4 regions of the Kitasatospora sp. NPDC042419 genome follow, and region 4 is predicted to be linked to each of the others. Evidence: riboswitches for the same ligand, from Rfam matches in the RefSeq annotation. Region 4 holds a riboswitch; each other region holds the start of a gene.
What was found. Region 4 has a riboswitch for cyclic di-AMP ahead of AC067J_RS01705 (C40 family peptidase). Riboswitches for the same ligand answer to the same signal wherever they lie in the genome.

Region 1: it holds a riboswitch for cyclic di-AMP, as region 4 does, so the genes downstream of both, AC067J_RS07240 (M23 family metallopeptidase) here and AC067J_RS01705 (C40 family peptidase) in region 4, are expected to answer to the same signal.
Region 2: it holds a riboswitch for cyclic di-AMP, as region 4 does, so the genes downstream of both, AC067J_RS22430 (LysM peptidoglycan-binding domain-containing protein) here and AC067J_RS01705 (C40 family peptidase) in region 4, are expected to answer to the same signal.
Region 3: it holds a riboswitch for cyclic di-AMP, as region 4 does, so the genes downstream of both, AC067J_RS11185 (glycoside hydrolase family 16 protein) here and AC067J_RS01705 (C40 family peptidase) in region 4, are expected to answer to the same signal.

The regions. Positions count from the first base shown of each region.
Region 1 is NZ_JBWKAW010000003.1:26,952-30,213, reverse strand. It holds gene AC067J_RS07250 (alpha/beta fold hydrolase) at 1-188, opposite strand, end outside; gene AC067J_RS07245 (YiaA/YiaB family inner membrane protein) at 459-749, opposite strand; cyclic di-AMP (ydaO/yuaA leader) riboswitch at 995-1,153, shown strand; gene AC067J_RS07240 (M23 family metallopeptidase) at 1,166-2,035, shown strand; gene AC067J_RS07235 (hypothetical protein) at 2,174-3,181, opposite strand; gene AC067J_RS07230 (GNAT family N-acetyltransferase) at 3,225-3,262, shown strand, end outside.
Region 2 is NZ_JBWKAW010000011.1:264,196-267,457, forward strand. It holds gene AC067J_RS22425 (cytochrome P450 family protein) at 83-1,381, shown strand; cyclic di-AMP (ydaO/yuaA leader) riboswitch at 1,611-1,758, shown strand; gene AC067J_RS22430 (LysM peptidoglycan-binding domain-containing protein) at 1,764-2,732, shown strand; gene eno (phosphopyruvate hydratase) at 2,986-3,262, shown strand, end outside.
Region 3 is NZ_JBWKAW010000004.1:301,495-304,756, forward strand. It holds gene AC067J_RS11180 (esterase/lipase family protein) at 1-676, shown strand, start outside; cyclic di-AMP (ydaO/yuaA leader) riboswitch at 1,059-1,226, shown strand; gene AC067J_RS11185 (glycoside hydrolase family 16 protein) at 1,229-2,506, shown strand; gene AC067J_RS11190 (hypothetical protein) at 2,595-3,164, opposite strand.
Region 4 is NZ_JBWKAW010000001.1:377,390-380,651, forward strand. It holds gene AC067J_RS01700 (C40 family peptidase) at 1-714, opposite strand, end outside; gene AC067J_RS01705 (C40 family peptidase) at 941-2,125, opposite strand; cyclic di-AMP (ydaO/yuaA leader) riboswitch at 2,136-2,288, opposite strand; gene AC067J_RS01710 (C40 family peptidase) at 2,654-3,262, opposite strand, start outside.

The DNA.
Region 1 (3,262 bases), on a different contig from region 4:
AGGTCCATGGTGATCACCCGGTGGCCGGCGGCGGTCAGCAGCGGCCGCAGGTGCCGGTACGCGGCCCGGCTGTCGAGCATCCCGGGGAGCAGGACGACGGGGGCGCCCTCGCCGTGCCCGGAGTCGTCGAAGGCGAGCCGGCCGCCGGGGAGGTCGAGGTAGCGGGTGACGGGGACGGTGCCGGTCATGGTGGGCCTCCTCGGTCCGCCGCGGGGCGGGTGCCGCGCGGGTTCGGGTCGTCGGCGAGTGCGCCGATAGCCATAAAGCTAAGGCTAATAGCCTTAGCCGTCAAGCTATCGACCATGATCCGAGGTGGCGGCTCCGGAAGGGCCTCCGGGCGGAGCGGTTCCGGAGGTGGCCCCGGGGTGGGGGCCGGCGCGGGTTCCGGGGTGGGCCCGCGAGGCGGCCCCGTGGGGTGCGGCCCCGCGCTGGGCGGCCCCGTGGGGTGCGGCCGCGCCTCAGACTCCCTCCACCTTGAACGGGTCGTGCTCGGCCAGCAGCTTGTCGAGCCGCGCCTGGTCGACCCGGGTGACCAGGTCGGTGGACTCCTGCCGGTCCCGGATCACCTTGGCCAGCGTGAACGCCGAGGTGATGGTGTAGAGCAGGCCGAGGCCGAGGAAGGCCCGGGTCCAGGGCTCGACCGGGAGGTAGGCGATCCCGACCGCGAGGGCGACGGCGGAGAGGGTGAAGGACAGTACGGCCTGGACGTAGTACGCGGCCGTGGTGCGTGACTGCATCGGTGCGCTCATGGCGCCAGGATGGCCGCGCCGCCGCCGGCCGCACATGAGTAGAAGTACTCAGATGGGGGGCCGTTCGTTGACGTCCTATCACGTTCGGTAGTGTCAGTTGTCGTCAATCGTCCCAAAACGCCCATCGGGCCGCGTGGTGCCCGGGCCGTATCCCGCCCTCCTCAACGGATGGCTTGGAATCGGGGGCCTCTCGGATTAACGTTTGATAACGCAGCGCGGTCCTCAACGCCGTACCCAGACGGCACCGTGCGCCGTCGCCTAATCCCGCCGGCCGGCCTCCGGGCAGGCCAGGGAGCCGGGGAACCACGTTCCTTGGGGTGAATCGGCCGGGCCCAGGCCCAGCCGTAGGAGACCTTCCTGCTCCGAACCCGTCAGCTAACCCGGTAGGCGCGAAGGAAGGAAAGGAGCGCGCCTCCGTGGCGTCGACGCACACCCCGGCACACCCGTCCGGCCCCTCCGCCGGTACCCAGCTGCTCGACCACCCCCGCCCCGCGGCCCACTCGGGCCCGTACGGCGGCCCGGCCGACGAGACCGCTCCGCCGGCCGCGGAGACCAACCGGCACCGGATGCCCCGTCAGACCCGCGGCACCGCTCCGCTGCTCGGCGTCACCGCCGTCGCCGCCACCCTGGGCGCCACCGGCTTCGCCTCCGCGACCCCGGCCGCCGCACCCGCCGTCGAGACCCCGGACGAGACCCCGGTCGCCCTCACCGCCGACCCCGGCCTCGCCCTCGCGGCCCGGATCCAGCAGCAGGCCGACAGCCAGCGCACCGCCGCCGAGGAGACCGCCCGGGTGCAGGCCGCCCAGGAGGCCGAGGCCAAGCGCGCCGCCCAGCTCGCCCAGCAGGCGCAGGCCAAGCGCGCCGCCGAGGAGGCCGAGAAGGCCAAGCTCGCCGCCATCAACCTGCCGGTGCGCGACTACAACCTCTCCGCCCACTACGGCCAGAGCGCCCGCTACTGGGCCCACCTGCACACCGGCCTGGACTTCGCCGCCGACACCGGCACCGCCGTCTACGCGGTCGGCCAGGGCACCATCACCTCGGCCGGCTGGGCCGGCGCCTACGGCTACCGGATCGTCGAGACCCTGCCCGACGGCACCGAGATCTGGTACTGCCACCTCTCCTCGATCATCAAGGGCTCCGGCAAGGTCGTCCCCGGCCAGCAGATCGGCAAGGTCGGGGCCACCGGCAACGTCACCGGCCCGCACCTGCACGTGGAGGTCCGGCCCGGCGGCGGCGCCCCGGTCGACCCGGAGAGCTGGTTCGAGCAGCGCGGCGTCACCCCCTGACACCCTGAACCCCACCGCCACCGCCACCGCCGGCCGCCGGACAGCACCGGGGCCGACCGGCGGGCACCGGGGCCCCTAGGACGCCGAGGAGCCCCGGCCCGGTCCACCGAGGACCGCGCCGGGGCTCCCGCGCATCCGTCAGGCCCCGGGCCGCTCCGTGACCGGCTCCGCCGGCCCGTCCCCGGTCCCGTCCCCCGACGCACCCTCCGACGCGTCCGGCGACGCCTCGTCCCACGACTCGTCCCACTGCTCGTCCCAGGACTCGTCCGACGGCTCCTCCGGCAGCCCCGCCAGGTACGCGTCGATCTCCGCCTGCCCCGGCTCCGGCGCCAGCTCCGGGAACTCCTCCACCAGCAGCCGCGGCAGCCCCGGCACCGTCCACTCGCCCGACAGCTCCAGCGCCGCCTCGACCGCCGCCTCCTCGAACGCCCCGAAGTCCCCGGTCAGCTCCGCCGGCATCGGCCGGCCCAGCGCGGTCAGCGCCTCCAGGTTCCGGTAGCTGCGCTGCATCAGCCCCTGCTCCAGCAGCCGCCGCGCACCGTCCGAGGCCATCCCGACCGCCAGCTCCCTGGTCCCGCCGCCCCAGCCCCCGTCGTCCACCGGGTCCAGCGTGCCGTCCTCCTCCAGCGCCGCGAACGCCGCCAGCCGGTCCTCCTCCGCCAGCCCGCCGAACTCCTCCAGCCAGGACCGCACCGCCGCCCCGTCGGCGGTGTCCACCCCGGCCGCGCGCAGCAGCAGCGTGTACAGCCGCGGCCAGGTCACCAGGTCGGCCCGGCGCAGCAGCCCGGCCGCCAGCTCGCCCTGCCACTCGGCCTCCGCGTGCAGCCGCTCCTGCCGCTTGGCGTTCAGCCGCTTCGCGGCCCGCTGGTGGTCGATCAGCAGCCGCACCGCGGCGCCGTACGCCAGTGGATCCTGCCCGGGCCCGGGCTGGACGTACAGGTGCAGCCGCTCGTACAGCAGGTGTTCGACCGCACCCGAGGTCAGCTCGGGCCAGCCGTCGTGCATCCTGCCCCCGCCCAGCTCCAGCAGCGCCAGCACCGCCCGCAGCGGGCCCCCGGGCACCGGCGAGCGGCCCTCCGACTCCGCCCAGGAGAGCAGTTCGGCGGCCTTGGTGCGCGGGGCGAGCCGCAGGTCTTCGTCTTCCATAACTCCGAACCGTAACCGCTGGTCGCGGGTAGGGTCGGCAGGCATGGTGCCCATCCGACTCACCGGCCCCCGGCTGGCCAT
Region 2 (3,262 bases), on a different contig from region 4:
ACCCTCCGCAACAGGGATTACCCCTCAGGTGACCAGACTCACGCCTGCCGTGCCCGGCGTACGCCCGGGATACCGTCGTCCCATGCCAGTTCAGCCCGCCTCCGCCCGCCCTCCGCTCTTCACCTGGGAGTTCGCCGCAGACCCGTACCCGGCGTACGCGTGGCTGCGGGAGCACGAGCCGGTGCACCGCACCACCCTGCCGAGCGGGGTGGAGGCGTGGCTGGTGACGCGGTACGCGGACGCCCGGCAGGCGCTGGCGGACGGCCGGCTCTCCAAGAACCCGGTGCACCACAGCGAGCAGGCGCACCGCACCGGCCGGGTCGGCATCCCGGGCGAGCGCCAGGCCGACCTGATGACGCACCTGCTGAACATCGACCCGCCGGACCACACCCGGCTGCGCCGCCTGGTGTCGAAGGCGTTCACGCCGCGCCGGGTGGCGGCGTTCGAGCCGCGCGTGCAGCAGCTGACCGACCGGCTGATCGACGGTTTCGCGGCGCGCGGGAGCGCCGACCTGATCCACGAGTTCGCGTTCCCGCTCCCCATCTATGCGATCTGCGACCTGCTCGGGGTGCCCGCCGAGGACCAGGACGACTTCCGGGACTGGGCCGGGATGATGATCCGGCACGGCGGCGGCCAGCGCGGCGGCGTGGGGCGTGCGGTGAAGAGGATGCGCGCCTACCTCGCGGAGCTGATCCACCGCAAGCGGGCGGACCTCGGCGACGACCTGATCTCGGGGCTGATCCGGGCCAGTGACCACGGCGAGCACCTCACCGAGAACGAGGCCGCGGCGATGGCCTTCATCCTGCTCTTCGCCGGATTCGAGACGACGGTCAACCTGATCGGCAACGGCACCTACGCCCTGCTGCGCAACCCCGGTCAGCGCGCCCTGCTCCAGGAGTCGATCGCGCGGGGCGAGAGCGGTCTGCTGGAGACCGGGATCGAGGAGCTCCTCCGCTACGACGGGCCGGTGGAGCTGGCGACCTGGCGGTTCGCGACCAGCCCGCTGACCATCGGCGGGGTGGAGATCCCGGTCGGTGACCCGGTGCTGGTGGTGCTCGCGGCGGCGGACCGGGATCCGGCGCGGTTCGCCGACGAGAACACCCTCGACCTGGCCCGTGCGGACAATCCGCACCTGGGCTTCGGGCACGGCATCCACTACTGCATCGGCGCCCCGCTCGCGCGGCTGGAGGGGAGGGCCGCGCTGACCACCCTGCTCACCCGGCTGCCCGATCTGCGGCTCGCCGCGGGCCCGGAGGACCTGCGGTGGCGAGGTGGTCTGATCATGCGTGGACTTCGTGAACTTCCGGTGGAATTCACTCCGGAGAAAGCGCCCACGGAGGCCCCTTCCGGACCTTCCGCCGACGCCCCTTCCGGTGGCTGAGGCGGACCGCGACACGCTGACGGAGGGCCTCCGACCCGCCTCGGCCGGGGGTCTGAACCGCCATCAACCCGGACATAGCGCTTCCGTTGGTGGGCAATCGATCACCCGGCGTGATTTCCGTGTGATATCGAAGATATGAGCTTGTGATTGCTCGGCAGATCTGTCTACTCTCCCTGGAGTTCGCAGCTGCGAGCCCCGAGCACGGAACGCCGAGTCCTGCCCGCCGTGCTACGGGAAACCGACCAGAACCCTGGGCAGGGGCGGGGGAACCAGGTTTGTTGCCGTCCCCACGGCTTGGGGTGAAGCCGCCTCGTGCGGCCGGGCCACCTCCCGGTCCGAACCCGACAGCTCACCTCGCAGGCGTGCGGAGAGGGACCCCTTCATGCTGTTCGTTGGAAACGGCCGTCACCGTCGTCGCACCCAGACCGAGAAGGCCATCGCCGTTGCCGGTGTCGCCGGCGTCGGCCTGGCGATGCCTATCCTGAGCGCCACCGGCGCCTCCGCCGCCCCGGTCTCCACCTGGGACGCGGTCGCCCAGTGCGAGGCCGGCGGCAACTGGAGCATCAACACGGGCAACGGCTTCTACGGCGGCCTGCAGTTCACCTCCAGCACCTGGAAGGCGTTCGGCGGCACCGCGTACGCGCCGCAGGCCAACCAGGCCTCCAAGGCGCAGCAGATCTCGGTGGCGGAGAAGGTCCTCGCCTCGCAGGGCCCGGGCGCCTGGCCCGTCTGCTCCAAGAAGGCGGGCCTGAGCAAGGGCGGTGCCCCGGCGGCGGTCGACACCTCGACGGACGCCAAGCCGGCGGCCCAGCAGCCGACGGCGCCGAAGCACGCCTCGCCGCAGCCCGAGACGCCGAAGCCGGCCCAGCAGCCGCAGCAGGCCCCGAAGCACGCCGCGCCGAAGCCGCAGGCCCAGCCGCAGCAGCAGGCGCCGAAGCAGCAGGCGCAGCAGTACGTGCAGCAGCGCGCCGCCGAGCAGGCCCAGCCGCAGGTGCAGCAGCAGGCCCAGGCCCCGTCGTTCTCCGGCAAGTCCGGCTGGGACGCCGACGCGAAGGTGTTCTGGTACCAGAACAACGGTGGCTGGTACTGGACCAGCCACCAGAGCGTCTACCAGCAGTACGCCGGCCAGGCCGCGGGTCAGGACGCCCGCCCGGCCGCCGCCCAGAGCGCCCCGGCCGCCCCGCAGCGCGCCGCCCACGGCTACACCGTCCAGGCCGGCGACACGCTCGCCGGTATCGCCGCCGGCCAGGGTGTCTCCGGTGGCTGGCAGGCGCTGTACGACGGCAACCGCGGCACCGTCGGCGCCGACCCGGACCTGATCGTCCCCGGCCAGGTGCTGACCCTCGGCTGACGCCGGTTCGGCCGGCGGACCGGCGGAGGGGGCGGGGCCGGCCGGGCTCGTCCCCCTTCGTCCGGATCCGGGCCCCTCCCGTGGGGCAACCAGGTGAACTACCGGTGGGTAGCCGTGCCACACGCTGAGACGGGACCGAGGCCGACGTGGCCCCGAGAGCCCGTGCGGTTAGGCTCTGGTCGTAACGACTCCGCAATCGTCCGGCCGACAGCACCCACCGTCAGCCGAACCTGCTTCCGCTAGGAGATGCCTCGTGCCGTCCATCGATGTCGTCGTAGCCCGTGAGATCCTCGACTCGCGTGGCAACCCCACGGTCGAGGTCGAGGTCGGCCTCGACGACGGCAGCACCGGCCGTGCCGCTGTCCCGTCGGGTGCCTCCACCGGTGCCTTCGAGGCGCTGGAGCTCCGCGACGGCGACAAGAACCGCTACTTCGGCAAGGGCGTGGAGAAGGCCGTCCTGGCCGTCATCGAGCAGATCGGCCCGGAGCTGGTGGGCTACGACGCCACCGAGCAGCGCCTGATCGACCAGG
Region 3 (3,262 bases), on a different contig from region 4:
GGCCGCGGCCCGCGCGTACGTCTCGTCGGTGCGCCCGGCCTGGGGACGGGCGTACGCGGGTGACGTCCGCCGCCTGGTCACGCTCGGCGGGCCGCACGGCGGCCTCGACTACGTCTACGCGCACGGCTGGGCCTTCTCCCTCGCCACCTGGCCGGCCTGCGGCGGCACGGCCAACGCGCCGTCCCCGCACCTGTTCATGACCTGCTACGGGACGTACACCGCCCAGCCCTGCCTCGGGGTGCTGCCGAGCGGCGGGTACGACTGCTACCCGGGGCAGCGCCAGCTGCTCGCGCGCTGGGACGGCCGGTACGGGGTGGACGGCAGCGCGCAGGACTGGTGGACCACCTACTACGGAGGCCAGGGCTTCTACACCTCGGGCCAGGGCATCCAGGCCGCGATCGACGCGGGCTCGCTGATCGCGCCGCTCCAGCGGGCCGGGATCCCGGCGGCGGTCCGGACCTTCCTGCTGGCCGGCGGCTCGGCGGACATCCCGGGCGTGCTCAACGAGAACCGGGGGCCGAGCGACGGGATCGTCTTCACCGCGAGCGCGCTGGACACCACCGGGATCGGCACCGTCGGCGGCACCCGGCTGCTGTCCGGCCTCAACCACCTGGAGCTGGCCTGGGCACCCGAGGCGATGGGACAGGTGGCCGCCTGGCTCGACCAGCTGCCCTGAGGGGCCCGGGCGGCCCGGGCGCCTTCGCGGGCGCCCGCCCCGCCCGACGCCCGCGGCCTTCCCGACGCCCGTGGCCTTCCCGGCGCCTGCGCGCCCGCCCGCTCCGCCCGGCGCGCCCGCCCGCTCCGCCCGGCCGCCCCGCACCCGGGCACGGAGGGGCGCGCCGGGGCCGGAACGCTCCGCCGACGGGCGCGAGCCGGGCCGCTCGCCCAACTGATCAACTCCGCAGGCACGTTGATCATCCGCGCCGCCCGGTCTGTGAGCTGCGCGACAACCGCCCGTACGGAGTTGTCCGGTCCCCGACGGCCTGCCTAGCCTGCAGGGGCGTCCGCTGTCGCGGACTCCCGCCGTCGGGACGCCGAGTCCTGTCCACCCGCCGGTCGGCACCCGAGCACCACAGCGGACGGGAGCGGGGGACCCAAGGTCAGTGCCCCGGTCCGTGCGCCCCCGCGCCCCGGACCGCGGCTAGGGGTGAAGCCGCTCCACAGGCGGCCGGGCAACCTCAGCCCGAACCCGACAGCTCACCTCGCAGGCGTCGCAGAGGACCCAACCATGCCCACTGCCTCCCAGCAGCCTGCCCGGCGCCGCGCGCCCCGCCACGCCCGCCCCTCCCACCGGGGCCGCACCGCAGCCATAGCCGCCACCGGAGCGCTCGCCGTCACCGGCGCCGGTCTGCTCGGTGTCCCGGCCATTACCGGTGCCCAGGCCGCCACCGCGCCCGCCGCGGCCGCGCCCACCGTCACCCAGGACAGCCTCACCCCGGCCGCCATGGTCGCCGGCAAGGCCTCGGCCGCGTCACTCAGCGTCCACTCCTCGGCCTGCTTCACCGCCAAGACCGTCGGGGTCGGCATCCGCGACGCGGCCGGCCGCAACCTCGACTTCCCCGGCAGCGCGAGCAACGCGCAGATCTGCCCGAGCGGCCTGTCGATCACCACCGGCGCGCGCACCCTGGCGGCCGGCACCTACACCCAGTTCGGCTTCTGGCAGGACCTCGGCGGCGCCTGGCACAACCTGCCCTCCCGCCAGCTGGTGGTCTCCACCACCGCCACCCCGACCCCCACCCCGGCGCCGACGACGTCCCCCACCACGAGCCCGACGACGAGCCCCACCACGAACCCGACGACGCCCGCCACCGGTGCCCCCGTCGCGGGCAAGAAGCTGACCTGGTCCGACGAGTTCAGCGGCCCGATCGCCTACGGCTCCCGCTGGACCGGCGACCGGAGCAGCGCCTACCACTACGGCAACCACAACCCGGACGACAACAAGCTCGACTGGCTCAACAAGAACAACGTCAGCGTCTCGGGCGGCGCCGCCACCTTCACCGCCAAGCCGGGCGCCAACAAGCTGGAGAACGGCAAGCAGTCCTGGGACACCGGGCTGCTCACCACCGAGTACTCCAGCGAGGGCTTCCAGGTGAAGACCGGCGACTACGCCGAGACCCGGGTCAAGCTCCCCGCCGGCACCGGCGCCTGGCCGGCGCTCTGGACCTGGAAGAACGGCAACGGGGAGATCGACACCTTCGAGTACCACCCCGACAACCCGAACCTGCTGGAGCTGACCAACCACGTCAAGCCGGGCCACCTGTACTACACGGACGCCAAGGCGATCTCGAAGGACGGCTGGGTCACCATCGGCACCCACTACGGGGCCACCTCCGTCGACTGGTACGTCAACGGGGTCAAGGTCTTCTCGGACGGCAAGGGCGTCGGCACCAACTGGTCCGCGTACCTGATCCTCAACCTGTCCCTGAGCGCGGGGCAGTACCACCCCGCGCCCCAGGGCACCGCGCCGATCACCTTCGCCGCGGACTACGTCCGGGTCTACCGCTAGGACGCACCCGGCGGACGACACTTTGCAAAGTGACACTTTGCAAAGGCGTCCGGACGGAACCCGGAATACGTGGAGACCGCCGGCCCCGTCAGGAGCCGGTGGTCTCCACGACCCGGGTCGTGAACGGCTGCCGGTTGTTGGCCTCGTTCCGGTCGTCGTCGCTGCGCACCGCGACGTAGCCGCCCTCCAGGTCCCCGAGGGGCACGGTGGTGGCGAGCCGGACGGGGATCAGGGCGGTCGCGCTGTGGAACACGTCGAGCCCGGCCGGGAAGGTGCAGCGCACCCGGTGGCCGTTCTGGAACTCGTAGCAGTTCTCCGGGAAGAACGGGCCCTCGGCCGTCACCCCCTCCGGGAGGGTGACCACCACGGTGAACGTGGAGGCCGTCCGCTCCGGGCCTCCGTTGCCGATGAAGGCGTGCACCGTGGTGGTGCCGCCCGGCGCCACGGCATCCGGGTCCAGCCGGACCACCTCCAGGTCCGAGTCGGAGGGCGCGGGCACCGCGGGCGCAGCCGCCGCGTTCTCCTTGCCCGGGTCGGTGTCCGCCGCCGGGTCGGTGTCCGGACACGCCCACGCCGGTCCGGCGGCCAGCGCCACCAGCGCGGTCCCCGCCGTCAGCGACCTTCCGAGGAAACTCCGTACGGACCCTCTGCGCGACATCGCCGCTCACCCTGCCTCTGCGTTCGTGCGCCCGCGCCGTCGCGGGCACGTCCCGACCCAGAGTGACCGACCCGTCCGCCCCTGCCGGGCCAACCCGC
Region 4 (3,262 bases):
GGGCGGGGTGGTGCCGAGGTCCAGCCGGTCGGTGCCGCGGGTGGCGCGCTGCTCGGCCTCCCGGGCGTCCTGGGCCGCCAGCCGGGCCCGCTCGACGGCGCCGAGGCTGTTGAGGAGCCGCTGCGCCTTGGCGAGCCGCTGCTGGATCTGCTGCTTGCCCTCGGCGAGCGCCTTGCGGGTCTGGTCCAGCTCGGCGAGCTTGGCGGAGGTCTCGGCCCGGCGCTGGTCGAGCCCGCGCTGCCGGGCGACCACCTCGCGGAGCGTCTCGTTCTGCCGCTCGGCGACCTGGTCGAGGCTTCGGGCCCGGGAGAGGTAGCCCTCCGGGTCGGCGGAGAGCATCAGCTGGACGGTCTGCGCCATGCCGCCGCTCCGGTACTCGGCGCCGGCGACCGCGGCGAGGTCGCCGCGGAGCTGGTTGAGCTCGTCCTGGGCGACGGCGATCTGCTGCTGGAGCGTGCCGGTCTCGTGCTGGAGCTTCTGCTGGGCCTCCTGGGCGGCGTTGTACCGCTCGGACGCCTGCTCGGCCTCGTCGTAGAGCTGCTCCACCTGGGCCTTGACGTCCTTGCGGTTGGCCGGACCGTCCGGGGAGCCGGGTGCGGCCTGGGCGGTGCCTCCGGTCGCCACGCCCAGCGCGGTGGTGGCCGCCGCGGTGAGCACCAGCGCCCGGGCGAGGGCGTGCGCGCCTGACAGCGGGGAACGGCGGTGCACGGGCATGCGGCGTCGGCTCCGATCCTGCGGCAGGGCCCGCCGCCGCCCCGGGGAGGGCGGCTGGAAGCGGGAGTCCGGTGGCAGACGTTAGCGAGTCCGGGCAACCGAGTCCAAACCCCTCCCAACCCGAATATTTGACTCCTTTTCGGACATCAGCACGAGTGGCGGGAAAGCCGCAGGCCCGGCCTCCCCCGCGGGGAGACCGGGCCTGCGCAGGCCGCGTGATCGGGGATCAGAGGCGCACGATGGAGTTGACCGGCATGTTGGAGGCCGCCTCGTAGCGGACCGAGGCACCCGGCTTGGGGGCGTGGATGACCTGGCCGCCGCCCACGTAGATGCCGACGTGGTGCCGGTCGCCGTAGAAGATCACCAGGTCGCCGGGCTGGGCCTGGGAGATGTCCGAGCCGATCCGGGTGCCGGCACCGGCCTGCGCCTGCGAGGTGCGCGGCAGCGACACGCCCGCCTGGGCGTAGGCCCAGCCGGTGAGGCCGGAGCAGTCGAAGGAGTTCGGGCCGGTGGCGCCGTAGACGTACGGGGCACCGAGCTTGCTCTCCGCCGCGGCGATCGCGGCGGCGGCGCGCGAGCTGTTGGCGGCGGGCGCGGCCGGCTTGGGCGCGGCGGCCGCGGGGGCCGAGGAGGCCGGGGCGGACGGAGTCTGGGCGGCCGGCGCACTGAGGTTGCTGCGCTCGTTGTCACGGGAGGCGCGCTCGGCGTCGGCCTTCGCCTTGGCGGCCTTGGCAGCCTCGGCCTTCGCGGCCTCCGCCTTCGCCTTGGCCTCGGCGGCGGCCTTCTCCTCGGCCGCGCGGATCGCCTGGCGCTCCTGCTCGGTCAGGGTGTTGAGCAGGTCCTGGGCCTTCGCCAGCTTGGCCTGGACCTCCTCCTTGGAGGCCTTCAGCTGCTGGGTGGTGGCTTCCAGCTCGCCGAGCTTGCCCTGGGTCTCGGTGCGGTCCTGGTCGAGCCTGCGCTGCTGCTCCTGGAGCTCCTTCAGCGCGCCGGACTGGGTCGAGCCGGCCTGGTTCAGGGCGTCGGCCTGGTTCAGGAAGTTGTCCGGGCTGGAGGAGAGCATCAGCTGGACGGTCTGCGATATGCCGCCGGTGCGGTACTGCTCGCCGGCGATCTCGGAGAGGCCGCCCTGCGCCTCGGTCACCACGGCCTGCTGACGGGCCACCTTGTCCTGCAGCTCACCGACCTGCTTCTGCAGCTCCTGCTGCTTGGCCTGGGCGCCGTTGAGCTTCTCGGTGGCGATCTCGGCCTGCTCGTTGAGCTGGTCGACCTGCTCCTTGACCTGGTCCTTGGTCGGGGCCGGGTCGGCGTGGGCGCCGGACTGCGCGGAGAGCGCGACGGCCGCGGCGGCGAGGCCGGTCAGGACGGAGACCCGGGCACGGCCGGCGGGCTTGGGACGACGATGGGACGCCACGAAGGCGGACTCCTTCTTCCTCATCCGCCTACCGGGTGAGCTGACGGGTTCGGGCGGAAGCGTGCCCTACGACGCCTCACCGGCCGCTCACGCGGACGACCTGGCGCCGATTCACCCCGGAGGAACGTGGTTCCCCGGCTCCACTCCACAGCGCCCCCGACTGCTGGGCTCTCACTCGGACGGGCGACTGCCCGTCCCGCTGCTTCACGAACTCGACGGAAACCCCCGCCGCCACCCAGGCTGGGTGATCGACTGTGCGGTGGTTCGAGACACGACCCTAGTAACAGATCCGTGATCCGTTCAAATCCTTGTCGGAAAAAAGCCAGAAGAATGCCCAAGTTCTTTTGTGAATATGACCAGGTGTGACCACCGCTCCACGCGGAGCTGATCATTCCTCACCCCGCGGTCGAACCGGTGGCCGAAACACCCGCGCCACCCCCGTTCGGAGGTGGCGCGGATCACAGGGCCTTCGGCGGGCCCGCGGGCGTGTCGTGACGGACCGTCGGACGGCCGGACACCCCGGACGCGTCAGACGCGGCGGATCGTGTTGATCTTCATGGCGTCGGCCTTCATCACCTTGATGACGTCACCGGTGCGCGGCGCGTGGACCACCATGCCGTTGCCGATGTACATGGCGACGTGGCTGCGGTCGTCGCGGTAGATGATCAGGTCGCCCGGCTGCGCCTCGGCGAGCGACGGCACCCGGGTGCCGTAGTTGCCCTGCGCCTGCGAGGTGCGCGGCAGCGAGACGCCGGCCTTGCCGTACGCCCAGACCATCAGGCCGGAGCAGTCGAAGCTGCTCGGACCGGTGGAGCCCCAGCCGTAGGGCTTGCCCTGCTGGGCCATCGCGTTGGCCACCGCGGCGCCGGCCATGCCGGAGGCCTGCGGCAGCGCGCCCAGGTCGGGCCGCTCGCTCCCTCCGCGCGAGGCCCGCTCCTGCTGCTGCTGGGCCGCCTTCAGGGCCGCGCGGTCGGCGGCGCTGAGCGAGTTCAGCAGGTCCTGGGCTTCCTTGAGCTTCTTGTTGACCTCGGCCTTGGACTGGTTCAGGTCCTTGGTGGTGGTGTCCAGCGAGGCCAGGACGGCGGCCGCCTCGGCCTTCTGCTGGTCCAGCCGGCGCTGCTGGTCCTGGAGGCCCTT